One region of the Neobacillus sp. SAB-20_R2A genome, then DNA from elsewhere that is predicted to be linked to it. Evidence: predicted binding sites of a transcription regulator. Region 1 holds the regulator's gene; the other holds the start of a gene.

Region 1 (10,895 bases):
AAAGCCAGGAGCTTTAACAGCAACAGCATTGAAAGTACCGCGAAGCTTGTTCAGTACTAAAGTTGCAAGTGCTTCACCTTCAACATCTTCAGCAATTAGCAATAATGGCTTGCCTTGCTGTACCACTTGCTCAAGAACAGGCAGGATTTCCTGAATGCTTGTGATCTTCTTATCAGTGATTAATACAAATGGATTGTCTAAGATAGCTTCCATTTTGTCAGTATTTGTAACCATGTATGGAGAAGCATAACCACGGTCAAATTGCATACCTTCAACTACATCCAATTCAGTAGTGAAGCCTTTAGATTCTTCGATTGTAATAACGCCGTCGTTGCCAACGCGCTCCATTGCTTCAGCGATTAATTGGCCAACTTCTTTGTCATCAGAAGAAATAGCGGCAACTTGAGCGATCGACTCTTTGCCTTCAATTGGTTTAGAAATAGCTTTAAGCTCTGCTACAGCAGCAGTAACTGCTTTTTCGATACCTTTACGGATGCCCATTGGGTTAGCGCCTGCAGTTACGTTCTTTAAGCCTTCGCGAATCATCGCTTGAGCAAGAACTGTTGCAGTTGTTGTACCGTCACCGGCAACATCGTTTGTTTTGCTTGCTACTTCAGCAACAAGCTTTGCACCCATGTTTTCAAAAGCATCTTCTAATTCGATTTCTTTTGCAATCGTTACACCGTCATTTGTAATTAATGGTGAACCGAATTTTTTCTCAAGAACCACGTTGCGTCCTTTAGGTCCAAGAGTAACTTTAACTGCATCTGCAAGTGTATCAACACCGCGAAGCATTGCGCGGCGAGCGTCTTCACTAAACTTAATCTCTTTAGCCATTGTTAAAAAACCTCCTCTTATAATTAAAGCTAGTTATTTTTCTTATTCTCCAACTACAGCAAGGATGTCGCTTTCACGTAAAATTAAGTATTCAGTACCTTGGTATTTCACTTCAGTACCAGCGTATTTTGAGAAGATGATGCGGTCGCCTTCAGAAACTTCAACAGCTACGCGCTCGCCATTGTCAAGCACACGGCCAGTACCTACAGCAACAACTTTTCCTTCCTGAGGCTTTTCCTTTGCTGTATCCGGTAATACGATACCGCTTGCAGTTTTTTCTTCTGATTCAACGAGTTCGATGATGATGCGATCACCTAATGGTCTTAACATTCAAACAACCTCCTCAAATATGTGTTATTCGGTCATTTATTAGCACTCGACTATGATGAGTGCTAACACAATTATTATAATAATCAATCTAAAAATCTTTTGCAAGTCTGATGCATAAAATTTATTAAAAAAAGTTACCCTTTTTTTCCACCTTATAAAGTATGGATAAAATCCATATTTCTATTCAATTTTTTCAAAGCAGGCATTCAAAATTGAAACTAATTTGTCATTAAAGGTAGAATGAAGAATAGTGATTGATTACATTTCGATTGGAAAAAATAGATGGAAAAGGAGTTTTGATTTGAAAAAGGAATACTGGATTGTCCTTATTGTTTATATTGCCATGCAGCTTTCCAGCTTTGCCGGGATTCCTGCATTTATGTTTGGATTTCGCCTTTTTGGATGGAGGCAGGAATTTGTGGTACCGGTTTGGCTGATCACAAGTTTCACCCTTGCCTTCCTCATCATTCTTGTTATCCTAAGAAAAGAAATGAAGCCTGGGGGCCATAGTGAAAGAAACACTTCAATCGGTCATTCGATAAAGTGGGCGATTTTTGGGGTTTTCCTTGCCCTATTTGCCCAATATACGGCTGCCATCATTGAGCGCCTTATTGGGATTGAATTGGGCTCTAAAAATACACAGGAAATCCTCACGATCATTAATGCCTTTCCCTTGGCCATTCTTGTAACGAGTATTATCGGCCCTATTTTAGAAGAAATTGTGTTTCGAAAAATTATCTTTGGGGCTTTTTATAAACGGTTTAATTTCTTTATTTCTGCCCTAATCAGCTCGGTGGTCTTTGCGCTTGTCCATATGGAGCCTGAGCATCTGCTGATATACTCGGCGATGGGCTTTACCTTTGCTTTTCTTTATGTAAAAACCAAACGCATCCTGGTGCCGATTTTCGCCCATGTATCCATGAACACGATGGTCGTCCTTGTTCAGTCGGTCTATAAGGATGACATTGAGCGGCTGATGCGTGAGGCAGAGGCAGTTCAAAACTTTATCGGAGGATTTCTATGAGACGTTCACCTTTGTTTTCCGGTTTGATTTATTTAATACTTGGTGTCCTGTTCACCTATTTTGCTATCGATGATGTCCAAAACAATGGCTGGGGCTTCTTCAGCTACCTTTTGGTCATCCTCGCAACCTTTGATTTTGGATCAGCCTTAAAGATGATTGTTTTTCATTTTAAGTATAAGGGGCAAATGAAAAAATGAGGCTGTCACATTAAACAGCCTCATTCTTATTAATCTTCGATTTCCTTTAGCGCAGTCTGCTGATAAATTTTAAAGAATGAATCACAGAATAAATCCCATTCGGCAGCGGCTTCCATCGAGGCCTCGCTTACTTCGCCTAAAACAGGCCGCCCCAGCAGGTCTTCAATCTGATCAGAAAACTTTTTAATTGTCTCCGCAGCGGCTCCCTCAAGAACGCTGGCCACAAACTCGGCAGGTGAATACCAATCAGAAACCCTGCCTAAATCGCGGTAAATTTGCGTTAACAGCAGATTACGCGGACCCTCCCATTGTTCGTTTACGACCACATCGCGGAAGATACGCGGCAGCGACGAAAATTCCTCCATCACTCCATGGCCGGCAAACACGGAGATAGCCTCCCGTAAAATTTCCGCTCCCTCATTCGTTGCACAGATTTTCTGCAGCAAGACAAGTTCACGCAGATTAAATAACTTTTTCCTAACTTCAATTGGATGGTCCGATTTAATTCCTGGATTCAGCGGCTTATCCAGTTGCAAGAAAAGATTATAGATTTTGAATGCCCCCGCCATCGTTCGCTCAGCGGCATGCTGGATTCGTTTCAACTTGCTTGCTGCGAGTGGATAGTCTTTTACCTTCTTTCCAAAAACACTTCGGAAATCACTGTACAAGTTTGCCTCCCGAGAGGCCCTCAGCATAAACCCGGCACAGGCAATCCCAATTTCCAGTCTCGACAAGGTCAATACAATTCCGACTGCAACTGCAATCCCCTTATCCTTTGGACCGATTGGATAGGCACGCGCCCCCTTATATTGAATCTCCCCAGTTGGCAGCTCGGCTGTTCCCAGCTTCCATTTGATCCGATTAATCTCGTACCCGTTGCGTTTCTCCTTCTCCTTATCCCCCGGAAGCCAGGATGGTACGATAAATGTCGAAACTTTGTCAGTTCCCGATATTTTTGCCGTCACCACAGAATAATCGGCATGAGCCGCAGAACAGAAAAACTTATTCCCATACAAACGATAATATTTTCCTTCCGGAACCGCCTCCAAAACATTAGCCGGCAAATCAGAACCACCCTGGATTTCTGTCATAAATTGAGCGCCAATGGCAAATTCGCCGTTTAGCCCTTCTTTTGTATGATGTAATATATCTTGAAGTTCTGGATATTCTTCATCCGGAAATTGGTCAAGCAAAGCCACTAAACCATGTGTACATGTCAGCGGACAGGTCACTCCTGCCTCACCCAGCTGATGGATCAGCATTCTTTTCACAAAGCTTTCCCAAGGTGTCATGTTACTGGAAAAAAGACCTTCTTGGAAAATTTCATTCTCTAATTGATGAACTTCTTGAGGACGAACAATCCGGTCAATCCGATGATTAAAAGCATCAAAGTGAAGCATATAGGGGCGGACTTCCGGTCTGGCAATTCTTTCGGCTAACCGGTTCCATTTTGCAGATACTATTCGTGAAAAGGATAATAGTTTTTCGTGGATTTGGCTGTGCTGAGAACCCGTAAATTTCTTGACCGCTTTTTGTAAAAAAGGTTCATCACGGTACCAATCAAGGTTGTCACGTTTTTCGAGAAATTCATCAAAGCTGTAAGAATTTTTTCCTCCTGCTTCTGTCTCTTGGGAAACAAGCTTCATAAAAACGCCACTCTCCTCATGAATGATAATTCATAATTTTCAATTTAATTTTAAATGTAAGGATATGGAAGCGTCAAATATAAGCAGAAAAACAAAAAAGAGGCTGAATAATTCAGACCTCTTCATTATTGGTGCGCCCTTCTATAACGGTATTGGTTCCACTGAAAATGAATAAAGCATCCGATGCAAAAACCTAGAATGGCCACAAAGGCAGCCACCGCGACAAGAATCGTGACCACATAGCCAACACCATTCCATCCCAGCAGGAATCCTACAAATCCAATTCCCAAACACGATACGGCAATTTTTTGATTAAATTGCTGCTGCTCCCAATCCTCAGGGATATAAGCCTTTGGGTCCTTTCTTAAAAATAGTTTTGCTATTTGCATAATCGGATTAAATCCGAATAAAAGACCAGACATACCGGCAACAAATGGCACTAACAAAAACCATTCCTGTCCGGATAACCATGTTAACACAACACTTAAAACAATTGTCCACTGGTTTATTTTCACGAGCGGACGTGGGATTGAACGAACTGTTTCTGTCATTTTAATCCCAACCTTTCCTATTGGATTACAATAATTACTTGTGTAATCATTTTACCCGCTTCAACTCCCTTTGTATAGTGATCTGTTTAGGAAAAATGTTTCAAAACGAAAAATGGGCCTCTCACCATTTTGGCGAGAAGCCCATTGATTATTTATTCTTCTACTTCGTCGTTTGGATAATGCTTTAAAAAGTAAACAAGTGATTGCAGCTCCACCGCCAGGTCAATATGATGCACGCGAATCGATGAAGGTACATTCAGTCTTGCTGGAGTAAAATTTAAAACCCCTTTTACGTTCGTTTTCACAAGTTTATCTGTGATTTGCTGAGCAACCGGAGCAGGCACCGTCAAAATCGCCACCGAAATATTTTCATCGATCAAATACTGTTCTATATCGTCCATCGAATAAACGGGAACATCGCCTATCGAACCGCCAATTTTTCCGGGGTCCACATCGAAGGCGCAAGCGATTTTTGTATTATTATTTTTTAAAAAATTGTAGTGTAAAAAGGCTGTGCCGAGGTTACCCACCCCGATTAACGCTACCTTTGTTAATTCATCTTGATCAAGAGTTTTTCGGAAAAACGATAACAAATAGGTTACGTTATAGCCGTACCCCTTTTTCCCAAGGGCCCCGAAATAAGAGAAATCCCTGCGAATAGTGGCCGAGTCCACCTTTACTGCTTCACTCAATTCTGCAGATGACACCCTCTGCTTGCCAGAAGAATGAAGGTTTTGTAAAAATCGATAATATAAGGGCAGACGCTTTGCTGTTGCCTGTGGTATTTTCATCGTTTCATTGGACATATTTCTCCCACCCTTCAATTTTAATGGATATATTAGATTTCTCTTCTAAAATCACCGTTTTTGCCGCCGGTTTTTTCCACCAGAAAGGTTGGTCCAATCACCATCCCTTTATCAACTGCCTTACACATATCATAGACGGTCAGGGCACAAACAGAGGCGGCTGTTAGCGCTTCCATCTCAACCCCCGTACTGCCTTTGGTTTTAACTGATGCAGTTATATGCAGTGTATACTGTTCCTGCCCGGCCTGCTCCCACGAAAAACTAATATTGATACCTGTTAATGGAATCGGGTGGCACATTGGAATGATATCCCATGTCTTTTTCGCTGCCATCACTGCAGCAATCTGGGCAACTGCTAAGACATCGCCCTTTTTCATTTCGTGGTTTGTGATTTTTTCATAAATTTCAGTGCTTACTGTTATGCTAGACTGGGCAATTGCCGTACGTGCCGTTTCCGGCTTATCGCTGACATCGACCATCTTGGCCCGGCCTTCTTCATTAAAATGAGTAAATTCAGCCATAAAAAAAATCCTCCTACAAAAAATAATACAATATTTTTATGTCCATGTGTGTGAAACTTTGAACTATCAGTATATTTTTTTATAATACCATTAAAAACTTCACTTCATTGCCGACATTCGGGTAATACGGTAAACTAGTCGTAAGGTAATAGAGGTGAAAAAAATGATTTTATTACAGGTTAACCAACTACAAAAATATTATGGTGCTGAACTTATTTTATCGAATATAAAACTGGAATTACAAACCCGTGACCGTGTTGCCCTTGTTGGACGCAATGGAGCGGGGAAATCAACGTTATTGAAAATCATCGCCGGCGAAATGGGCCATGACGGCGGGGAAATCATCAAACCAAAGGATGTTACCGTTGGTTATTTGGCGCAAAATACGGGTTTGGAGTCCAATTTGTCCATTTGGGAGGAAATGCTGACGGTTTTTGAGAACCTGCAGGCGATGGAAAAATCGCTCCGGAAGCTGGAGAAGCAAATGGCCGATCCTGCTGTTTTCGGGGACCCAGGAAAATACGAGCGGGTATTAAAGGAATATGATGAATTGCAAATAAAGTTTAAAGAGCAAGGCGGCTATCAGTATGAAGCCGATATCCGCTCTGTATTGCATGGGTTAAATTTTTCCGATACTACGTTAATGATTTCAAGTCTAAGCGGCGGACAAAAAACGCGTCTTGCGCTAGGCAAACTATTGCTGACAAGACCTGATATTTTAATTTTGGACGAGCCAACCAACCATTTGGATATCGAAACCCTTTCCTGGCTGGAGCAATATCTGCAGGGCTATGATGGCGCAATTTTAATTGTTTCGCATGACCGCTATTTTTTGGATAAAGTGGTTACAGAGGTGTATGAACTATCACGCCGCCTGATTCAGCGATTCACCGGTAATTATAGCACTTATCTTGAGCAGAAAGCTGCCAATTATGAACGCGACATGAAGCTTTATGAAAAGCAGCAGGAGGAAATTGCCGCGTTAAAGGATTTCATCCAGCGCAACATCGCACGGGCCACTACTACTAAGAGAGCGCAAAGCCGTCGGAAGAAGCTTGAAAAGATGGAAGTCATGGACCGCCCATCAGGGGATGAAAAATCCGCTTCCTTCTCATTTGAAATTGAGCGGCAAAGCGGCAATGATGTACTGACTGTTGATTCTCTTGCTGTCGGCTATGATGGAGAGAAGGTTTCCGAGGATATTTCCTTTCGTGTGTATAAAGGCGACAGCATTGCCCTTGTCGGCCCTAACGGAATCGGGAAGTCGACACTTTTAAAAACAATTATTAAAAAGCTTCCCGCTTTGGCTGGAACTATTCAATACGGAACCAATTTGTCCATCGGGTATTACGATCAGGAACAAGCCAACCTAACCTCCAATAAACGGGTCTTAAACGAACTATGGGATGAATATCCACTAAAACCGGAAAAGGAAATCCGTACAGTGCTTGGGAATTTCTTATTTTCCGGTGACGATGTGCTTAAAAACGTTTTGTCATTAAGTGGCGGCGAAAAAGCCCGCCTAGCCCTTGCTAAGCTAATGCTCGAGAAAGCAAATTTATTAATATTGGACGAACCTACCAACCATTTGGATTTGGACAGCAAGGAAGTACTTGAGAATGCCTTAATTGATTATCCAGGTACTATTTTGTTTGTCTCACACGACCGTTATTTTATTAACAGAATCGCAACCAAGGTACTAGAATTGAGCCCCGAGGGCAGCACTGAATACCTCGGCGACTACGATTATTATGTGGATAAAAAGCTGGAGCAGGAGGAACTTACGGCACTTGCATTGACTGCCTCCCAGAAGAAGGTTTCTGCTTTAGAGCCTGCTGAAAAAAACAGTTATCAACAGGATAAAGAAACGAAAAAACTGGAACGCCAGCGAAAACGCAAATTGGAAGAAATCGAGGAACGCATTTCGGAGCTTGAAGAAGAGATTCAGAATTATGATCAGCAATTATGCGAGCCAGAAGTTTTTCAGGACCATGAAAAGGTTTTAGAGATTAATTTAAAAAATGAAAAGGCTAAGGCTGAGCTTGACGAATTAATGGAAGAATGGGCCGAACTGGCAGAATAATGTGGATAACCGGACTGTTGGAGTCCGGTTTTTTAATGTGCTTGTAATCCAAAAGGCCTAATTTTCCACAGAATTATTCACATTGTAAATGCCATTATTTCAGTTATCCAATTAACTTTTCCACATTATCCACAAAAAAATGTCGATTTATCCACATTATCAACATTACCCACTGAATTATCCACAAGTCATTTGAATTTTCCACTTTTTCAAAAAAATTTTATCCACAAAATTGCTGTTTTTATATTAGCCAAAATTTAATCAAATGTTTGTTTAACTCTTAAAATGCCTATATTTTAAGCAATTGCCGTTTTCAATCAATCGTTTGATTAGTTTATTGCCCATATCAATTAAACGTTTGATTAGTTTATCAACCAAATCAATCAAACGTTTAATTAGATTTTTTTATAAAGAAAACTCGCCGATTGGCGAGCCCCTAAGGGCGAAGACAGAGGCGTAGTTGCACTTATGCGTTAAGGAAGTATAAAGCTTTCGACAGAAAGTTTATACTTTCTTATTAGCTTAAAAAAACCCTTCCTTGTTAGGAAAGGTCAGGTGTTATATGTTTCAATATCCAATCCAGGTATTGCGTTTAATGATAAGTCTCCTCTAATACCTTTTTCAAACATGACACTTCCGGCAGCAGCTATCATGGCTGCGTTGTCTGTGCATAAGGATAATGGGGGAATGACTAATTCAACATCCGCCTTATCTGAAAATGCCTTTTCCAGGGCAGCTCGAAGCCCCTTATTGGCCGCTACTCCTCCGGCCAATAATATTTGGTTGACACCATATTCTGCAACGGCTCTTACGGTCTTCGTCACCAATACGTCAATGACACTTTCCTGAAAGCTCGCGGCCAGATTCTCTGGAGCAATCGTCTCACCGCGCTGCTCGGCATTATGAACCGTATTAATGACCGCTGATTTTAAGCCGCTAAAGCTAAAATCATAGGAGCCTTCCTCCAGCCAGGCACGGGGCAAATCAATAGTCGGACTGCCTTCATGGGCCAAACGGTCAATATGCGGACCGCCTGGATATGGCAGATTCAACGTTCTCGCAACCTTATCATAGGCTTCACCCGCTGCGTCATCCCTTGTTTCGCCAATTACCTCAAATTTTCCATGCTCTTTCATGCAGACAAGCTCCGTATGGCCCCCTGAGACCACTAAAGCCAACAAAGGGAATTTCAGCTCTGTCACCAGCCTGTTTGCATAAATATGACCGGCAATATGATGGACCGGCACAAGCGGTTTATTATGAGCAAACGCGAGTGCTTTGGCGGCATTGACGCCAATTAATAGGGCACCTACCAGACCTGGCCCTTCCGTTACCGCAACGGCATCAATTTCAGCAAATGATAGATTCGCCTGCTTTAATGCCTCTTCTATCACGATCGTGATCTGTTCAACATGATGGCGTGAAGCAATTTCCGGAACGACCCCGCCAAACCGTTTATGACTTTCGATTTGCGAGGCAACCACATTGGCCGTTATCTCTCGGCCATTTTTGATAATCGCCACCGCCGTTTCATCACAGCTTGTTTCAATTCCTAATATCAACTGATCTTTTTTCATAAATTCACCCACATTACCAGCGCATCCTCCAAATTATCTGAGTAATAATTTTTCCGGATTCCGCCATTTTGAAACCCTAGTTTGCGATAAAGAGACTGAGCGACATGATTCGTTACCCTTACCTCTAAGGTCATGCTTCTTGCACCCCTCTCACGGCAGACGGATATCAGCTTTCGCATCATCATCTCCCCAAGCTTTTTGCCGCGGTATTCAGGAAGAATCGCAACATTCGTCACATGACCTTCATCAATAACAACCCAAACTCCACAATAGCCAATAATTTTATTTTCATGTTCGAGGACGATATAAACAGCAAAGTTATTATTGTGCATCTCATTATAAAATGCTTCCCTGCTCCAAGGGGTTGTAAATGATGCATGCTCAACCTCTAATACTTGATCGATATCCTCTTCCCTCATGTAGCGAAAAACATAAGAATCTTCCATCTTTCTCTATCCTTATCTTTATAAAGTTTTCCCTTGCGCCTCTAACCACTTTGCTTCCGCTTCTGCTAACCGAATGTAATTAGGGACAAAGGTGTGTACGTCTTCCCCTTGTTTGTCTTTTCCCAGCATGGCCAGCTCGGACGGACGGGGATTGTTTTCTGTTATGCTTGAAAAAACGGCCTGAGTACCAAGTCTCTCTGTTATTCTTTCACGGTGAATTGACAGATCATTGCCGACAAATAGAACCGATTTGTCCAATTCGGATAACTTCCCTGCCCAGTCGACCGCCATTGTTAATTGATCAGGCTCAATTACTTTTAGCTCTCCATTCTCGACTTGATACAGACCTGTATAAACCTGTCCCCGTCTCGCATCGAATATCGGGGAAATAAGCCCGTCAAAATATCGCCCGGGCCCTGCTGCCAGAATTTCAAGGCTTGATATTCCAACAAGTGGAATGTTTAAAGTCCATGCTAGCGTTTTTGCTATCGTAACGCCGATTCTAACGCCTGTATAAGATCCTGGGCCTTTGGCGACGACGATTTTTGTTAAGTCGGACGGCACCCTTTCACAATCCTTCATTAACGTCTGAATGGCAGGCATGATCCGGACAGAATGGTTCTTTTTTAAATTTGTTATGTACTCGCCAAGTACTTCTTTCTCTTCTAAAAGTGCTACTCCTAAGGCATAATTAGACGTATCAATTGCTAAAATGGTCATGCCAAAATCTCCTTACATAATTGCTCATACCGCTCACCTTTTGGTACCAATACCAATCTTCTATGGTCTTCCCGCTCGCGATATAAATAAATAGTCAGCAGTTCCCCTGGCAGCTGGTCTTCAATTAAATGAGCCCACTCAACCACTGAAACCCCAT
Region 2 (19,787 bases), 1.7 Mb from region 1:
AAGCCGTGGGTATAAAAAATTCAAAGTTTTATGTGCCTGGTTGTTTTATACAAGCAGGTATTTTTGTGTTCTCGTTGTGAATGCATTGTTTGCTTACCATAATTAAAGAATACTATTCTGATATATGATAGAATATTTCGAAAATGGAATACTGGGACATAACCGTAAAGGCAGAAGAATTGGCAAAACTGTTTAAAAATACTGTAATTGCCCATTTATTCTTGATATTTTTAGTAGGTAAATCAAGTAATTTAAAATAATAAAAAAATATTCATATTTTAGACATTATTTCGAGCCAAAGGGTTGCATTTTTTACTTTATAGGTCTAGAATTGTAAGCGTTTAGTATATCTCCGTGACTCTAGTTTTTGGGCTTTAAAGCATTAAAAATCACAATTTCTAGTGGTTTACTCGGAAATGTGCTATAATCTACATGTTTATTTAATTATCTTTTACATATCCAAAGGGGTGTAAGTCATGATTAAGCAACTTTCATGGAAAGTTGGCGGGCAACAAGGTGAAGGTATTGAGAGTACCGGTGAAATCTTTGCAATCGCACTGAATCGCTTAGGTTATTACCTGTATGGTTATCGTCACTTTTCATCACGTATTAAGGGCGGCCATACGAATAATAAAATCAGAGTAAGCACGACAGAAGTTCGTTCTATTTCCGATGATCTTGATATCCTAGTCGCTTTTGACCAAGAAACAATTGATTTAAACTACAAAGAACTTCACAGCAAAGGACTAATCCTTGCTGATGCTAAATTTGGTCCAACTAAGCCTGAAGATACAGAAGCTTCTTTATTTGTAGTTCCATTTACGGAAATTGCAACAGAGCTTGGTACTTCATTAATGAAGAACATGGTTGCAATCGGCGCTACCGCGGCCGTTTTAGATTTGGATATCCAAGTATTTGAGGTAGTTGTACGTGAAATTTTTGGCAAAAAGGGCGACCAGGTAGTTGCAAAGAATATGGAAGCCATTAAAGCTGGCTTTGACAATATGAAAGATAAGCTTGGACAAGGCGTCGAGCCAATGCATCTTGAAAAAGCTGACGGCAAACAGCGCATGTTTATGATTGGTAACGATGCGATTGCCCTTGGTGCTATTGCAGGCGGATGTCGTTTTATGGCTGCTTACCCTATTACACCTGCTTCCGAGATTATGGAATACTTAATTAAGAAGCTTCCTGCACTTGGCGGAACAGTTATTCAAACTGAAGACGAAATTGCTGCAGCTACAATGGCTATTGGTGCTAACTATGCTGGAGTTCGTACTATTACTGCCTCTGCAGGCCCTGGTTTATCATTGAAAATGGAAGCAATCGGTCTTGCGGGTATGACTGAAGTTCCGTTAGTTATCGTTGATACACAGCGTGGTGGTCCTTCAACAGGATTACCAACAAAACAAGAACAATCAGACCTTATGGCTATGATTTACGGAACACATGGAGAGATTCCAAAAATAGTTATGGCTCCAAGTACAGTAGAAGAAGCTTTCTATGATACAGCAGAAGCTTTCAACCTTGCTGAAGAATATCAAGTTCCGGTAATTATCTTATCTGACTTGCAATTATCCCTGGGTAAACAAACTGTTGAACCATTAAACGTTGAGAAAGTTGAAATTCGTCGTGGTAAGCTGTTATCTGGCGATCTTCCAGAGATCGATGCAAAAGCATATTTCAAACGTTATGAAGTAACAGAAGATGGTGTTTCACCTCGTGTTATCCCTGGTATGAAAAACGGTATTCACCACGTAACAGGTGTTGAGCATGCTGAAACTGGTAAACCATCTGAATCAGCTGCAAACCGTCTAGCCCAGATGGATAAGCGTATGCGTAAATTAGATAATATTCGCTTTAATACACCTGTGTATAAAAATGCGAAGCATGAAGAAGCTGACGTTTTATTCGTTGGTTTTAACTCGACTCGCGGTGTTATTGAAGAAGCAATGGGACGTCTTGAAAATGATGGCTTAAAAGTGAACCATGCTCATATTCGCTTAATCCATCCGTTCCCGACTAATGAGGTTCTTCCGCTTATTCAATCAGCGAAGAAGGTTGTCGTGTTAGAAAATAATGCGACTGGTCAATTGGCTAATATTATCAAAATGAACGTTGGACATGCAGACAAGATTGTTAAGCATGTGAAATATGATGGTAATCCATTCTTACCTCACGAAGTTTATACAAAAGCAAAGGAGTTGTTCTAAATGGCCACTTTTAAAGACTTTAGAAATGATGTAAAACCGAACTGGTGCCCTGGCTGTGGCGACTTCTCTGTACAAGCGGCAATTCAACGTGCTGCTGCAAACGTTGGTTTAGAACCTGAAAATTTAGCAGTTATTTCCGGTATCGGCTGTTCTGGTCGTATTTCTGGTTATATCAATTCATACGGATTCCACGGAATCCATGGCCGTTCACTGCCAATTGCACAAGGCGTTAAGATGGCTAACCGCGATTTAACAGTTATCGCTTCCGGCGGTGACGGTGACGGCTTTGCGATTGGTATGGGTCATACGATTCATGCAATCCGTCGTAACATTGACGTTACTTATATCGTTATGGACAACCAAATTTACGGTTTAACAAAAGGTCAAACTTCTCCGCGCTCAGCTGCTGGCTTTAAAACAAAGTCAACACCAGCAGGTTCCATCGAACAAGCGATTTCCCCAATGGAAATGGCACTGACTGTGGGCGCAACTTTTGTTGCTCAAAGCTTCTCAACAGATTTGAAAGATTTAACTGCGTTAATCGAAGCTGGTATTAATCACAAGGGCTTCTCTTTAATCAACGTATTCAGCCCATGTGTAACTTATAATAAAGTAAACACTTATGACTGGTTCAAAGAAAATCTTACTAAGCTTAGCGATATCGAGGGTTATGATCCACATAACCGCGAAGCAGCGATGCAAACATTAATGAAGCATAAAGGTTTAGTAACTGGTCTTATTTATCAAAATACGGAGCAAAAATCTTACCAAGAATTAGTTCATGGGTACAAAGAAACTCCATTAACTCAAGCAGACCTTGAGCTTGATCAAAATTATTTTGATAAATTAGTTGCTGAATTCATGTAATGGTGAAGAAAATCCCGAGGCACTCCCTCGGGATTTTTTTTATAGAGTGTGATTGTCGAAAGCAGCTTAGATTTTCTATTGTTTTCAGGTTCGTAAACCTTTATACTATTATAATGTGCAGATTAACCGTTAATTCTATGCACAGTAAAAAATTAGCATTCTTTATAATAATAGAAGTAATTTTTTAAAGAAAGGGGATTAACCCACATGAACGAAAAGCAACGATTAGAAGGTCAGCAAGTAAACGCTGCTAATTCTTCGGACAAAAAATCCGCCAAGGATTACAGCAAATACTTCGAACAAGTAATTACTGGGCCTTCCTTAAAAGATGCCAAAAAGCGTGGTAAAGAAGAAGTAAAGTACCAAAATGATTTTGCTATTCCAGAAGAATTTCGCGGAATGGGTAAAGGCCGTAAGTTTTATATTCGCACTTACGGTTGCCAGATGAACGAACACGATACAGAAGTAATGTCAGGAATCTTTTTAGCTTTAGGTTATGAGCCGACTGACCGTACTGAGGATGCCAATGTTATTCTATTGAATACTTGTGCGATTCGCGAAAATGCGGAGAATAAAGTATTCGGTGAGCTTGGCCACCTGAAAGCATTAAAAATGGAAAAGCCGGACCTGCTTCTTGGCGTCTGCGGCTGTATGTCGCAGGAAGAGTCAGTCGTTAATAAAATTTTAAAAACATATCAGCAAGTTGATATGATTTTTGGTACTCATAATATTCACAGACTGCCTAATATCCTTCATGAAGCATACATGTCTAAGGAAATGGTAGTAGAAGTATGGTCCAAGGAAGGCGACGTAATTGAAAACCTTCCAAAGGAACGCCGCGGCAATATCAAGGCATGGGTAAATATTATGTACGGCTGTGATAAATTCTGTACGTATTGTATCGTTCCATTTACACGCGGTAAAGAACGCAGCCGTCGTCCTGAAGAAATCATCCAGGAAGTGCGCCAGTTAGCAGCACAGGGCTATAAGGAAATCACTTTACTTGGTCAAAACGTGAATGCTTACGGAAAAGACTTTGAGGATTTGAAATATGGACTTGGAGATCTGATGGATGAAATCCGTAAAATTGATATTCCAAGAGTTCGTTTCACAACAAGCCACCCGCGCGACTTTGATGACCATTTAATTGAAGTCCTAGCAAAGGGGGGCAATTTAATGAATCATATTCACTTGCCAGTACAATCAGGCTCAACGGATGTACTGAAAATTATGGCTCGTAAGTACACAAGAGAACAATATTTAGAGCTAGTTAGAAAAATCAAAACCGCCATTCCGGATGTCGCATTGTCAACGGATATTATTGTCGGCTATCCAAACGAGACCGACGAACAATTCGAAGAAACAATGTCACTTTACCGTGAAGTAGGTTTTGAAATTGCCTATACATTTATTTACTCTCCACGTGAAGGCACTCCAGCGGCCAAGATGGAGGATAACGTCCCAATGAAAGTAAAAAAAGAACGTTTACAGCGTTTAAACAACCTTGTAAATGAGCTTTCTGCTGAGGCTATGAAAAAATATCAGGGCCAAATTGTCGAGGTACTAGTGGATGGGGAAAGTAAAAACAATCCGGATGTCCTTGCCGGCTATACAAGCAAGAACAAATTAGTCAATTTTGTTGGTCCTAAGTCAGCGATTGGCAAAATTGTAAAAGTAAGAATTAATGAAGCAAAAACATGGTCATTAAACGGAGAAATGGTGGAAGAACTAGAACCAGCAGAGGTGAACTAAAGTGACGAAGTATACAAAAGACGATATCGTCGCTCGTGCAAAAGAATTGGCTCGCATGATTGCAGATACTCAGGAAGTGGATTTCTTTAAACGGGCAGAAGCGCAAATTCATGATAATCAAAAGGTAAAAACATTAATTGCTGATATTAAGGGATTGCAAAAGCAAGCTGTAAACCTGCAGCATTATGGCAAACCGGAAGCATTGAAAAAGGTGGAAGAAAAAATCGCTTCAATCGAACAAGAGCTGGATGACATTCCAGTTGTTCAAGATTTCAAGGAATCGCAAATTGAAGTAAATGAATTGCTTCAGTTAATTGCGACAACCATTTCAAATACTGTCACAGATGAAATCATTATTTCAACAGGCGGCGATGTGCTGCTTGGGGAAACCGGCGCCAGCATGAAAAATGGCGGCGGAGCCTGTGAAGGACACGATGATTGCGATCACGAGCATTAAAAATGTAAGCCAGACTTTCTGAAGTCTGGCTTATTTTTTCCTATGGATTCCTCCGCAAAAGACTACCCCCTTAAGGCACACACCTAGACATCCCGCATAAGATGAATCATGACTAAACTTTTATCCAGTATTCGCAGATTTTGATATCACACTAGTATAGACATTCGCATAGGATGAAATGAAACTGAATGAGGAGGGTTCGCGCAAAATGGGAGAATATAGAGAGATATTTGCGAAGGCCGTAGTAGCGAAGGGACGGAAGTTTACAAAGTCCAATCATACGATTAGCCCGGCACACAATCCATCCAGCGTTCTCGGCTGTTGGGTTATCAACCATAAATATAACGCGAAAAAAGTTGGTAAAACGGTTGAGATACACGGACATTATGACATCAATACTTGGTACTCCTTTAACGATAACACAAGAACAGAAGTTGTTACAGAACGGGTCCAATACACAGATGTCATTAAGTTAAAATACCGTGACCATGACTGCATGGACGACAGCGAAATTGTAGCAAAAGTACTGCAGCAGCCAAACACTTGTGAAGCCGTCATTTCCCCAAATGGCAACAAAATCATCGTTCATGTCGAAAGGGAGTTCTTGGTTGAAGTCATTGGCGAAACCAAGGTTTGTGTCCGCGTAAATCCTGAAGGATGCAGAGATAATGATGATGAATGGGGCATGGATGTTGACGACGAGGAATTCGAAGAATTAAGTCCGGATTTCTTAGTAGGTGGCGAAGAAGAATAACTTTAACTAGGAGGTTTTTGCTTCCTAGTTTTTCTTTTTTCGAGAAATGTTTGAATGCATGTTTACCAGTTAAAATCAGCATGCTAATTTCTAGGAGGTGGTAATCACTTGGAACCAAAACAACCGGGAAATGGAAATATGACTGATTTTGATAAGTTAAATGACCGAATCATTGCGGAAAGTCCAACCGGACCCATGTTAGTAATTAAAACAAATTTGGACCCAAAGAACGTTACCGAAAATAATCCTTATTATCATAATGAAAAGGCTAACGATCCGAAGGAGTTTAAAGACTACTTTGAAGAATGAAAAGAGCCAGGTTACTTATTTACCTGGCTCTTTTCCCATTCTGGCTTTAGTATCGATAATACATATGTATCATGAATATGATTGTTCTGATGCATATAGCCCCGTAGAATGCCCTCTTTCGTAAAGCCCATTTTTTGAAGCAGGTTGACCGAGGCTTCGTTTTCCGGATAGACGATGGCCCCGATCCGATAAAGATTCATTTGCGTAAAACTAAACTGTAATACTTCTCTATTGGCTTCAGTCGCATACCCTTTTCTCCAATAGGCAGGATGCAGTTCATAGCCAATTTCGGCCCGTTTGTTTTTCAGTTGCAGGTTATTAAGACCGATGGTCCCAATAATCTTTTGATTCTCCTTCAGCTTAATTCCCCAGCGGATTCCCCGTTTATCTTGATAATTCTTTTGAAACAAATCAATTAATTTCATGGCCTCGGCTGGCAGGGTAAATCGTTCGGTTCCATAGAACCTCGTTACTTCATCTTGCGAAAATATTTCAAACAAACTGTCGACATGGCGATGGGTGAGTTTGATTAATTGTAATCTTTTGGTTTCAAGGATTGGAAAGTTCACAGATTCACCTCGGATAAAACTTGTTCATCTATCAGTTTATATCGAGGATCGAAAAAAAGAAAGAAATACAATAACGTTTAGAAAATTTTTAAAAATATGATAATTTTTTCCTATGATTCTGATAAGATAAAGAAGAAAACATGGAGTATTCTTTGAAAGGAGGATAACGTTTTAGTGAACTTCCCTTTCTATATTTTTGGTATTCACCCCCATCTATTATTAGAATCATTAGCCTATTTTATCGGCTTCCGCGTTTATTTATATACACGAAATAAAGATAGAATCCCAATGGATAAAGCCCTTTGGGTCATTGTTGGGGCAATCTTAGGCGCTGCTTTCGGCTCCAAATTTCTCTATTGGCTTGAAGATCCAAAGAAAACGTTGGAAAATTGGCATAATCTTATTTATTTAATGGAAGGAAAAACAATCGTCGGCGGATTACTAGGCGGGCTGATTGGTGTTGAAACAGCCAAAAAATGCATTGGCTGGACGCGCTCGACCGGTGATGACTTTGTTTTGCCATTGGCCGTTGGAATGATGATTGGACGAATTGGCTGTTTTTTAACAGGCCTGGATGACCACACATATGGGACCGCCACGACCTGGATCACCGGGGTGGACTTTGGGGACGGAATAAAGCGGCACCCCACACAGCTTTATGAAATAGCTTTTTTGGGTGCTCTTGCCTTCGCACTTTTTCAGCTAAAGAGAAATAGTATCGGCTGGGAAGGCTTGCTATTTCAGCTGTACATGCTTGGTTATTTAACGTTTCGGTTAATGATTGATTTTATTAAACCAACCCCGCACCCATATTGGCTTTTAAACAATATTCAAGTGGCAAGCTTGCTGGGGATCTTGTATTACATATGGCTCATTAATAAAAAACAAACAGAGAAGAGGAGAGAAATCCATGCCTAACCGGCCGTATTTATTTTATGAATTAACAAACAGCATTTGCTCAACCTGTCTTCGTAAAGTGGAAGCCAAGGTCATCATTGAAAATGAAAAGGTTTATTTGGTTAAGCATTGTATGCAGCACGGCAGGGAAAAGGTTTTGATTTCAACAGACGTCGATTATTATAAGTGGTGCCGTGAATTTATTAAGTCCTCGGAAATGCCATATCGCTGGAATACTCCAATTAAATACGGCTGCCCTTATGATTGTGGCCTATGTCCGGACCATGAACAGCATAGCTGTTTGACATTATTGGAGATTACCGAGCGATGCAACCTGAAATGCCCGATCTGCTATGCGGATTCCTCGCCGCATAAAGGGACCTTCCGCAGCATAGAAAAAATAGAATTTATGCTAGATAGCATTATTAAAAATGAGCGTGAGCCTGATATTGTCCAAATCAGCGGTGGCGAACCAACGATTCATCCGCAGTTCTTTGACATCCTGGACATGGCAAAATCACGGCCGATCCGGCATATAATGGTGAATACAAATGGGCTCCGAATTGCCAATGACAAGGAATTCGTCAAGCGCTTAGCCTCGTATTCTCCTGGCTTTGAAATCTATCTTCAATTTGACAGCTTTGAAAAAGGAGCATTGGAGGAATTAAGGGGAGTAGATTTACGAGAGATTCGTCAAAAGGCGATTGACCATTTAAATGAATTTAATATATCTACTACACTTGTTGTCACCTTGAAAAAGGGATTAAACGACCATGAAGTAGGAAAAATTATTCAATACGGTCTGCAGCAGAAGTGTGTCCGCGGGGTGACCTTTCAGCCTATTCAAGCAGCAGGTAGATTGGAGGAATATGACCCTTCTGTTAACCGCTTAACGCCGAGTGAAGTGCGACAAATGATTATTGACCAATCGAACGTTTTTGGATCAAAGGATATAATCCCCGTCCCATGCCATCCTGATTGCCTGGCAATGGGCTATGCCTTAAAGCTTAATGGGGATGTGACGCCGCTAACAGGATTAATCGATCCTAATATTTTGCTGGAAGGCGAGCGCAACACCATCGTTTTTGAACAGGACGATAATATTAAAAATATGATATTTAAATTGTTCTCCTTGAACCATTCTCCGGATTCCTCGGCCTTGTCCTTGAAGGACTTGTTATGCTGCCTGCCAAAGGTGGCAATGCCGGGAGAAATCGGCTATGACAACGTCTTCCGGGTGATTATTATGCAGTTCTTAGATGCACATAACTTTGATGTCCGCTCCGTAAAAAAATCCTGTGTCCATATCGCCCATCCGGATGGCCGGATTATTCCGTTTGATACGTACAATTTATTTTATCGGGATGAAAAGGAACAAGAATTGAAGAAAATCCAACAGGAACTGGAAGAACGAACATTCATAAAATAGTAGTTTTGATCATTTAAGGGGGGAATAGGCATGAATCAAAATCAAGGGAACAATTCAAAGGATGGGAGTTTAAAAGACCTATGGATTGGGATTGGCATCACCATCGGTATTTATCTTCTAGGGTTATTGGTTTTGTTAGTTTTCTCCCCGATGTTTTTTGCTTATCTATGTATAGCCGCCATTGCCTTGATTGTGATTCCAATCATTTGTTTTACAAAGGGAAGGAAGCGGATGGGCCAGGGGGCATTGATTGGTCTCGGGATTAATATTCTATTATTTACAGCTTGTTTTGGGATCCTGATTTCCGGGATGGGTGGTTTATAGAATGGTAAAAGCAGGTGCTTTTTATAAGGTACCTGCTTTTACCATTCATTTATATTGGTTTTGCAACATAGTTATAAATTAATGTGGAAAGCTGGGAGGGACTGCTAATGGATGATCGTTTATTTCGAAATGCAATGGGGAAGTTTGCAACAGGGGTAACAGTGGTGGCAACAGAGGTGGATGGCAAGGCTCACGGGATGACGGCAAATGCGTTTATGTCTGTTTCGCTCAACCCAAAACTTGTTGTCGTATCAATTGCGGAAAAAGCATCTATGCTTGAAAAAATAAAAAAGTCCAATACATTCTCGGTCAATATCCTGTCGGCTGAACAGCAGGAGTTGTCGATGATTTTCGCGGGGCAGCTGAAGGAGCATCGGGAAGTGGTATTTGACCGGCTTGGCGGGGTGCCTGTTATCGCCGGGGCACTGGCGCAGGTTGCATGTGAAGTAACAGCTGCACATGTGGAAGGGGACCATACACTATTTATAGGCAGGGTAATTGAAATTTCCATTGAAGAATCCAACGCCGAACCGCTTATTTATTTTAGCGGGAAATACAGGTCTCTAGCAGAATAGGATATAAAAAAATGGATTAAGCCAGCCTAAATCAAAACTGTTTGATTAGGCGGCTTTTTTTCTTTGGATAATTTACCCAATTTGATATCATGGTTTTAGCATAATAATTTATTATTGTGAGAGGAGGAGGAAGATGACATTAACCATTCTGATCTGGGCGGTGGCAAGTGCTTTTATCGTGCACGACTTTGAAGAAATTATTGTTATGGAAGGCTGGCTAAAGCGGAATGAGAAGGATATCCTAAAGGTCCTTCCGCAAAGGTTCCACAACTACTTCATCCGGGTGTTTCCAAGGCATACAGCCGGTTTTGCTTTGGCTGTATTAATTGAGTATATTGGTATTTTGATAGTGGTTATTGTTGCGATGAGCGGGGAAGCAAAGGATTGGACTTTGATAGGAATTCTTTCGGTCGTTTCCATTTTGTTTATCCATTCCTTTACCCACATTGGCCAGGCTATCATTCTTAGAAGATATACTCCTGGTGTAGTCACTGCCGTTCTTATATTGATCCCGTTTTGTCTATATTTCTACCAATTTGCCTTAGAGATTGAGGCCATTGATTGGCCAATGATATGGATCAGCATCCCAGTTGGCGTCATCTTAGTGGTTTTCTTTAATCAAGTAGGGCTAATATTGGGGAAGAGACTGGAAAGATATTATTAAATCTATGAGAAATTTAAATTTTTTATTAAAAATAGGTAAATTCCCAATTCTCGGATTCGGCTTCCGAAATATATCTGCGGATTTTTAAGGGATATCTGCGAATTTTGAAATATATCTGCGAATTTCCAATTATATCTGCGAATTCCTGAATTTATCTGCGAATCGTTATTATTGGATAAACCCATACAAAAAAAGTGCCTCAAATCCCCGATTGAGGCACCTCCCGTATATTAAAACTATACCCCTTTATAAGCTTGACGCAGGATTTCCATCAGTTCTCTAGTTAATGGACGCTTCGGATTGACGTTTGTATCAGGATCATGAAAGGCATGTAAGGCCATCTCGGCAATCTTACTTTCGTATACAGGCTGGCTCACACCGCATTCCTCGACGCTTAAAGGCATATCGAGCTCTCTTGCCAAACTAATTACCGCTTCAACCAAGCTTTCAATACCTTCTTCTGTTGTCCGTGCCGGAAGCCCCAGCATTTTTGCCAGCTCAGCATAACGTTTATCAGCCTTATAATACTCATAACCGGCAAATGGCGTAAATTTCGTCGGCTTCACCGCGTTAAAGCGAATAACAAGCGGCAAGAAAATCGCGTTTGCGCGGCCGTGAGCAATATTGAACTCGGCGCCAACCGCATGGGCAAGGCTGTGATTAATTCCTAAATAGGCGTTATTAAATGCAAGGCCCGCAATCGTGGAAGCGTAATGCATTTTCTCGCGTGCCAGCTCATCAGAACCGTTACGGTATGCCCTTGGCAAATACTCAAATACTAGCTGAATGGCCTTAATAATCTGTCCATCTGTAAAATCATTGGCAACGACTGAAACAAAAGCTTCAAGAGCATGTGTTAAGACATCCATTCCGGTGTCTGCCGTGATTTCCTTCGGAACAGTCATCGAGAACTGTGGATCGATGATCGCCACATCTGGTAAAAGTTCAGGGTCGGAAAGCGGGTATTTAATATTCGCTTTTTTATCGGTGATGACAGCAAAGGAGGTAACCTCCGAACCTGTTCCGGAAGTAGTCGGAATCGCGATAAACTTAGCCTTCTCCCGAAGCTTCGGATAAGTCACAACTCGTTTTCTCGGATTAAGAGTCTTAAGTTTCAAAGTGTTAAAGTTTGCCTGAGAATCCTCGTAAAATAACCACATCGCTTTTGCTGCATCAAGGACAGAACCGCCTCCTAAGGCAATGATCATATTCGGTTTAGCGTGTCTCATCAATTCAGCACCCGCCATGACCGTTTCGATGCTAGGGTCAGGCTCCACCTCAGAAAACACCTCATAGTGGACAAAATCAGGTCGTTTCGTTAGAAAATGGAGCACTTTATCGACATAACCGTTTTTCACCGAACTTGGGCTTGTGACAATAAATGCCCTTTTAATATCCGGGATGATTTCCAATGCCTGAACAGAATTCTTACGATAATAAATTTGTGGCGGTGTCCTTAAGATTTGGGCGTTATTATTGCGTTTGGCGACCTTTTTAATATTAAGTAAATGCATGGCCCCGACATTCACTGAAACCGAGTTTCCTCCATATGTGCCCGTGCCAAGGGTTAGTGTCGGCAGTAAATCGTTATAAACGTTTCCAGTTGCCCCTTGGGCGGATGGAGTATTGATTAGGATCCGTCCTGCTCTCATTCTCATCGCGTACTGTTCAACAATCTGGTCATTAGCCGTATGAATGGAAGCGGTGTGGCCGAGTCCACCGTATTCTAATATGGCTTCTGCCAGGTTAAAGGCTTCCTCCGTACTATTTGCCTTATAGCAGACAAGGACAGGGCTTAGTTTTTCGCAGGAAAGCGGATATTTCGGTCCGACTCCTTCCAACTCGACTACTAAAACCTTGGTATCAAATGGAACTTCGATTCCGACCATTTGGGCAATTTTAAAGGCTGGAAGGCCGACAATCATCGGATTGAGGAAGCCGGTTTCTTCTTTTATCGCTAATTTTTCTAACTGTTTCCTTTCCTCCTCATTTAAAAAGTAACAGTTATTGGCAATCATTTCCGTAATGACTTCAGTATAGATTTCTTTATCGATGATTAATGCTTGCTCAGAGGCACAAATCATTCCATTATCATAGGTTTTTGACATAATCAGGTCTTGGACAGAGCTCTTGATATTGGCAGTTTTTTCGAAATAACAAGGTACGTTGCCTGGTCCGACACCAATTGCCGGTTTGCCGGAACTATATGCGGCTTTCACCATGCTAGAACCTCCCGTCGCAAGAATTAGCGATACTTTTGGATGCTTCATTAACATATTGATACCATCTAGAGTGGTAGTTTCCATCCATTGAATACAATTTTCAGGAGCGCCTGCACGGACAGCGGCTTCTCTCAGAAGTTCAGCTGTGAACCTTCCCGAATTCTGTGAAACGGGGTGAAAGGAAAAAATAATCGGATTTCTTGTTTTCATAGAAATAAGAGATTTATAAATGACAGTGGATGTGGGATTTGTCACAGGCACCAGCGCGGCGATGACCCCGACAGGTTCGGCAATTTCATAGCTGCCCTCATGCTCGTTTTCACTGATAATGCCGACCGTTTTCAGATTTCGAAGGGTGTGATAAATCATCTCTGTTGCAAACATATTTTTCGTGATTTTATCTTCGTAAAGGCCTCGATTCGTTTCCTCAACAGCCATTCTGGCAAATTTATCGTGGTTCTCGAGTGCAACAAGTGCCAACTGCTTGACAATTTCATCGACCATTTCCTGCGTAAAGCTGCGAAACTCCGTAGCTGCCTGAGCTGCATTAGCTGCTAATCGGTCAACACCCGAGACTGTTTGCTTTTGCTGTAACATTTTTTCTTCCACTGCCATTGATTGTTCCTCCCTAAAATCATTATTGTGAAATGTTGAACAATAGGAAATTAATATTTTCCTTACGTTCAAAATATAGCAATCGTAAACCAAGAAATTTGTAGAATTATGCGGCGAAAGTTGGGGAAACACTTATAAATAGAATAGTTTCAAAGAATGTTCATAATTGCTATTTTTGAAGTGGAAAACTCTCAATATTTTTATTTTTGGAAAATTTTGATACTATATAATGTATAAAGTCAATCATAAGAGGGGAGTAAATTAATGATTCTGCAACTAGAGGATGTTTCGCTCAAACGGAGCGACAAATGGATTTTAAAAAATGTTAATTGGCAAATAGAAAAAGGGGAGCATTGGGTTTTATTCGGTTTAAACGGTTCTGGTAAAACGGCCATCCTAAATCTGCTGAACGCCTATAATTTCCCGACAAAGGGAAAAATTAATGTTTTAGGAATGGAGTTTGGGAAAACCTATCTTGCTGAAAAGCTGCGCAAGCAAATTGGCTTTGTTTCTTCCTCACTTCAGGAAAAATTTCACCCGGGCGATAATGCCTTTGAAGTGGTACTAAGCGGAGAATTCGCTTCCATTGGTCTCTATGAAGCTCCCACAGACGAAATACGAAGAAAAGCCATTTCCTTACTTGAGGAGCTTGGCTGCATCGATTATGCTAACAGAAATTATGAAACTTTATCGCAAGGGGAGAAACAGCGGGTGTTAATTGCCCGCGCGTTAATGGCTGACCCGTCTTTGCTGATTCTCGATGAGCCAACGAACGGTCTGGACTTTATTGCCCGTGAAAAACTATTGGAATCAATCGAGACAATTGCCAAAAACCCAGGTGCACCAGCGATTATTTACGTAACGCATCATGTTGAGGAGATTCTACCTTTATTCAATAAAACGTTATTGCTGAAGGAAGGGCAAGTTTTTGCATCTGGGTGGACAAGCGAGATGTTATCAAGTGAACGTCTCACCAACTTTTTTAATCTTGATGTTCAAGTTACATGGGAGAATCAAAGGCCAATGTTATCAAAATTACAAGCCTATCCCCCAAAAATCGGTTTACCACAAACATGAAAAGATGACCTTATTAGTAAATCTAATAAGGTTTTTTATTTTTAAATTTGGAGAAAATCGGCTTTGGGTTTGCTAATTTAATAAAGCATAACTTAGTATGTTCAATCATTTTATGTCTCATTTTTCGATTAAAGTCTCAAGAATCCCACACCTTGGACAACCATTTTCATATTTTAAAATAAGGAAATAAGGGAGGGGATTTCAAAAATGAAAAAATCAAATAAATCGGACAAAAATGATTCTAGAAAAAGTGTTGATTCTAGAAATTATGATTGTGTAAGCCATGATAGTAAAGAAATCGAATCAGAAGATTATGAGTGTAGAGATAATGATTTTAGGAAATCTTATGCTAGCCGTTGGGATTTTCAACAATCTGATGAAATTTGTCAATTGGAGGAATCCACTGAAGAGTGGTATGAATCCAATGAATCCGATGCTGATAGTGATGAGTATGATGATTCTAACAGTCCTCAGGGTGAGTCAGAAGAGGACAATCCTGAAATAGAAGAAATGATGAGGCAGACGCAAGATCGTTTGTTTCGTATTCCTGTGTTTTTAAGTAGACCCAATACTTTAAATGCTGCCCAAGAAGCGTTTATGAGACGGTTAATCTTTGAAATAAGAAAGGAACTGCTGTTTCCAAGGACATTGCCAAGAAATGAACAATATCCGGAAACTGTTTTGGAAAATATCAGGCGTGTGATTAACTCGAGTTACGGCTTAATTGCGACAGATTTAAAACAATTGGAAGTCGATGTTTTGGGAACCAATACGGGCAGGTTCCCTACTCCGATTCGGGAATGGCTAGGATCGGAATTCTTACAAATAGAGCCAAGCATGGCGTATCAGCGAGGGCTGCCGCTTCTCCTTATAAGAGAAACGGGAGTTCAACAAACAGGATTATGGAGCCCCGGGATTGCACCTTTTTTAATCTTTTTGGAATGGAATCCTGCTAGACCATTGGATGAGTTTTTCAATAGCAACCAGTGGAAAGAGGTATTAAAGAACTGGGCATGTGAGGTAAGAAGCGGCTATTATAAACAAACTGATCCAAAATTTAGATACTAATTAACGAATATGCTATGAGGATCCTTTATAACAAAAAGTAAGAAGGTCATTACGTTTGATGACCTTCTTTTTTACCTTTTAATAATAGTCATGGGGGATTTCCCACTCCTGTGTTGTTTTTACAAGCAAGCCCGTCTTGGAGTGCCGAAGTCCTTCCAAAGAATAGGACCTGAAATATGATGTTGGTTTACAAAAAACTCAACAAAATTAAAATCATTTAAAATAAGTTTGTGCTCAAAATCCAGCTCTGCACCGGCACCACCTGTTAACACAAAATCTGTACCTCTACCAAGAGTAAATGTTCCGTCATTGTTTTTTCTAATAAACTGTTCATCATATCCATGCAAATGACTAACAAGAACTTTCTTCACACAGTACTTTTGAATTAAATCGAAAAACCTTTGACCGTCAGGCGAATCCACCGGAAATCCACCTGTCCAGTCACCGATGTTTGGTTGTGCATGCATAGCCAAAGTGGTATTACGTGGACTTTTTCTCAATCGCCTTTCGAGATAATTTAATTCTGCATCGGTAAATCCGTATGTTGCATTTACTGGACTGTGAACATTATTCAATGCAATACAACGAAAATCCACTTGAGGAATATCAATTACCCAATGCACCTCTCCGATAGTGGATTGGAAATTTTTTAGGTTACTTTCTAGTAAAAAAAGCTCATCATGATTGCCCACACAAACAAACATTGGAATATGTGGAGCAATTCTTTCAACTACATCGACAAAGTGCTGTAAGTAAGCAATTTCACCTGTGAAAACTGTATCTCCCCCGTGAATAATAAACAATGGGTCTAGTTCAACAGCCTTTTTTAGAACATTCTCAAATTCGCCGCTCATTGTAAAACAATTATCCTCTGGTCCCCTACCTCTACTATCGCCCATAAAAATAAAATTAATGGTTTCTCTGGAATTTAATCCTTGGATTCTTCGTTGCAGTAATATTTCAGAACGTTCATGAAGAGTTAGCTTCATAGATTAGTTCCCTCCCAATAATAAAATCATAAAGACCGAACTTATTTTATTTATATGAGGGAAACTAAAGATGGATTGGACATGTTTTGTGTGAGGCTGCTGATATAAACGCAAATAGTTTAATTTAAAAAGTCGGTTATTCGCTTGCAATATTCCTCTTTTGGATAGGTATGATACAAGCCGCTCGACAAGCGGACAGGGTCGCCGAAGAAGTACCGTTCATACTGGGTTTGCCTTGTGCCAAATGAGCTCATCGTCAGGTCCCAGGCTAATCGAAAAAGCTTGACACGGTCCTCAGCATTTTTTCTAGAGCCTTGCAGATAGGATTCCAAATCCTGTTTTATAGGGGAATTAAAGTCCTTTTCAGTCGGCAAGGTAACCATTCCACTCGCGCCAATTAATTGAATGATTTCGCTGAATCTAGGATAAATTTTTGGAAAGACATTGCTAGCGACTTTAAGAGGAATGAGGCTTGGTCTCATATAACCCCACTCATCCAATTCCGCCTCTTCCTCAGATTTGAGCAGCAGCGCCCTCATCGTTTCAAGTCCGATGATGATTTCTGAAAGTTTTTCTTGAATATGCTGATATCCGCAAACATTGATTGTATCCGAAAGGGACTCGGCAAGTCCCAATAGAAATTCTGTTTTCACAACCTGTCTAGTGATGGCCTGGTGGTAGGCGTGATGGTAGAATGAGCTTTTCTCCATGAATTCATTTGCTGCATCGACATTTTCGTAAAAAAAGACTCTTTCCCACGGAACCACCACGTTATCAAAGACTAAAATCGTATCCATTTCTTCGTAACGCGAGCTGAGCGGATAATCAAAGACTGACTCACCGCTTACAAACGACTCTCTGCAAAGAAATTTAAGTCCATTCGTATCAGAAGGGATGGAAAATGCATAGGCATCCGCGTCATTTGTCACTCCGCCGGCTGAATAAACTAGAACTTCATCCGTTAAACCGCCTTGGGTCGCTAACAGGCGAGCCCCCTTGATAATAATTCCCTTTTCGTTTTTCCCGACAATTTTGGCGGCAATTGGTTCTTTCGATTTTTCAAAGTTGATTTGCGACCGGTTAACCTGGGGAGTTATAAAGGTGTGGGTAAACGAGAGATCTTGATTCCTTGCCCTTTCATATAGGGAAATAATATTCTCCGGAAAGCAATTCTCACTCCCTTTTAAAAATAAGGCGGAGGAGGCAAAGGCCATAACGACTGAATTCATATAATCCGGACTTCTACCCATCAGCCCGTTGGTATGCCTGGCCCAAATTTCGATCATGATCCGCCTTCTTTTTAAATCCTCTTTCGTCCGTGGCTGTAAATAAGATAGCCCAATCCGCTCTTCTGTCTTATCGGATAAAAAGGTTAGCTTTTCTTTCAGGGGCGAATCAAACTGCAAATCATATAAAGATGCTTTGCTTTGAAGAAGACCTCTAAATGCAGGATGTTCAGAAATTTTCCCTTCCAACCGTTCTCCATCCAGCCAAATTTCCTTGTTTAAACAATCCATACGTTCGATAAATTCTTTTCCGTTAATTGCTCCCATTTGACCACTCCCTAAAATATGGAGCATTAAAAAGTTTTGTAATTTATTTTATTGGGAAAGTGGTTGTCCTGCATGGGTTATCCAAACAATTGGACGAATTTGGGTATCGATGGAAATTAAAGTGGGCGATTATCCAAAAACAGGAAGAAAGTGGTGTGTAAAAAGATTGTAATAAGGACTTTAGTAGAATGTCTACAGTCCCTTTAAAATAATATAATGAAAATTGAGAAAAAGAGAAAGGGAGAGGTTGAAACGATGAAGAAGAAGATTTTTGGAAGCGTTTTATCTGTTACTTTGGGAGCATCCGTTATATTTAGCGGAGGGATTTCAAAAAGCAGTGCTGCACCTGTGAACAAGGAGTACATAGTAATTTTTAAGGATCAATCCCAGCTTCCGGCAGGATATGAAAAAATGATCAAGGACGCCGGCGGAAAAGTGACAGGGAAACTGGATAAGTTGGGGGCTGTTGAAGTAAGTTCAACAAATACTGCTTTTTTGGACAAGGTGAAAAAATCGAGTCTTGTTTTGGATGCAGGTGAAGAAAATATAGTTTACCCAGAGGGTGCTGCTATACAAGAAGCCGCGGAAGTTGGAGGGACTTCTGATACAGCTGATTTATATGAACATCTTCAATGGGATATTAAACAGGTAACCAATAATGGGGAGTCATGGAATTTACCAGGAGGAACTGGAAAGCCAGTTTCAGGAGAAGAGATTGTGGTTGGTGTAATTGATACAGGTATTGATTATAACCATCCAGATTTAAAAGCGAACTATATTTATGGAAAATCATTTGTGCCGGGATATTCGAATGCGATGGATGAAAATGGACACGGCACGCACGTGGCTGGTTCGATTGCCGGGAAAGGAAGAGTTTTAGGTGTTGGACCAGACCTGAAAGTGGCAGCCTACCGTGTCTTTGGACCAACTGGCGGTGCTGAAACTTCCCATATTGCAGAGGCCCTAATGACAGCTGCAGATGACAATGTTGATGTTGTCAATATGTCCCTTGGCGGTTACGACTGGTTTCAAGACCCTGAGTATGTAACTAAAGATGTTGTAGCAGATGTTCGCTTATTTAATCGTGCTATTCAATATGCTATTCAAAAAGGAGTAACTGTAGTTGGTTCCGCAGGTAATAATGGGCTTGATTTAAGCAGTCCAGGCCAACTGTCGGGAGATGATAAAGGCGCAACACACCGAAGCCCGAGCAGTCAAACGATGATTCGGGTTTCAGCCGGCGGGGCTCAAAAAAATCTAGCATTCTATTCAAATTATGGAGTAGGAAAAATTGATGTGATGGCACCTGGCGGGGATTTGGGACCAAATTATGATCCTGCCACTGGAGCAGGAAGAGAAAATTTTTATCTGTGCCTAAGTACAATTCCTGGCGGTGGATATGGATATAAAGCCGGCACTTCCATGGCAGCGCCAAAAACAGCAGCTTTAGCAG

What was found. Region 1 encodes Rex, which represses fermentation and respiration genes when NADH is low (regulators of the CRP and FNR family bind a similar motif). Its sites were predicted from a motif close to TTGTGAAATATTTCACAA; they were not measured.
Region 2: a site for Rex is predicted at 13,673-13,690, ahead of adhE (bifunctional acetaldehyde-CoA/alcohol dehydrogenase). Genes of this name have one in related genera too.

Annotation. Positions count from the first base shown of each region.
Region 1 covers NZ_CP145895.1:248,188-259,082, reverse strand. The annotation lists gene groL (chaperonin GroEL) at 1-837, opposite strand, end outside; gene groES (co-chaperone GroES) at 880-1,167, opposite strand; gene V5M37_RS01425 (lysostaphin resistance A-like protein) at 1,469-2,191, shown strand; gene V5M37_RS01420 (YdiK family protein) at 2,188-2,388, shown strand; gene V5M37_RS01415 (acyl-CoA dehydrogenase family protein) at 2,418-4,034, opposite strand; gene V5M37_RS01410 (DUF4395 domain-containing protein) at 4,160-4,585, opposite strand; gene V5M37_RS01405 (redox-sensing transcriptional repressor Rex) at 4,738-5,391, opposite strand; gene moaC (cyclic pyranopterin monophosphate synthase MoaC) at 5,424-5,912, opposite strand; gene V5M37_RS01395 (ABC-F family ATP-binding cassette domain-containing protein) at 6,076-7,995, shown strand; gene tsaD (tRNA (adenosine(37)-N6)-threonylcarbamoyltransferase complex transferase subunit TsaD) at 8,547-9,572, opposite strand; gene rimI (ribosomal protein S18-alanine N-acetyltransferase) at 9,569-10,018, opposite strand; gene tsaB (tRNA (adenosine(37)-N6)-threonylcarbamoyltransferase complex dimerization subunit type 1 TsaB) at 10,037-10,738, opposite strand; gene tsaE (tRNA (adenosine(37)-N6)-threonylcarbamoyltransferase complex ATPase subunit type 1 TsaE) at 10,735-10,895, opposite strand, start outside.
Region 2 covers NZ_CP145895.1:1,930,645-1,950,431, forward strand. The annotation lists gene V5M37_RS09620 (2-oxoacid:acceptor oxidoreductase subunit alpha) at 477-2,213, shown strand; gene V5M37_RS09625 (2-oxoacid:ferredoxin oxidoreductase subunit beta) at 2,214-3,080, shown strand; gene miaB (tRNA (N6-isopentenyl adenosine(37)-C2)-methylthiotransferase MiaB) at 3,288-4,832, shown strand; gene V5M37_RS09635 (RicAFT regulatory complex protein RicA family protein) at 4,834-5,289, shown strand; gene V5M37_RS09640 (outer spore coat protein CotE) at 5,498-6,043, shown strand; gene V5M37_RS09645 (hypothetical protein) at 6,152-6,352, shown strand; gene V5M37_RS09650 (GNAT family N-acetyltransferase) at 6,364-6,921, opposite strand; gene V5M37_RS09655 (prolipoprotein diacylglyceryl transferase) at 7,096-7,839, shown strand; gene V5M37_RS09660 (radical SAM protein) at 7,832-9,247, shown strand; gene V5M37_RS09665 (hypothetical protein) at 9,278-9,571, shown strand; gene V5M37_RS09670 (flavin reductase family protein) at 9,679-10,146, shown strand; gene V5M37_RS09675 (HXXEE domain-containing protein) at 10,280-10,810, shown strand; gene adhE (bifunctional acetaldehyde-CoA/alcohol dehydrogenase) at 11,047-13,647, opposite strand; gene V5M37_RS09685 (ABC transporter ATP-binding protein) at 13,912-14,724, shown strand; gene V5M37_RS09690 (hypothetical protein) at 14,932-15,792, shown strand; gene V5M37_RS09695 (metallophosphoesterase family protein) at 15,912-16,781, opposite strand; gene hpaB (4-hydroxyphenylacetate 3-monooxygenase, oxygenase component) at 16,901-18,334, opposite strand; gene V5M37_RS09705 (S8 family peptidase) at 18,590-19,787, shown strand, end outside.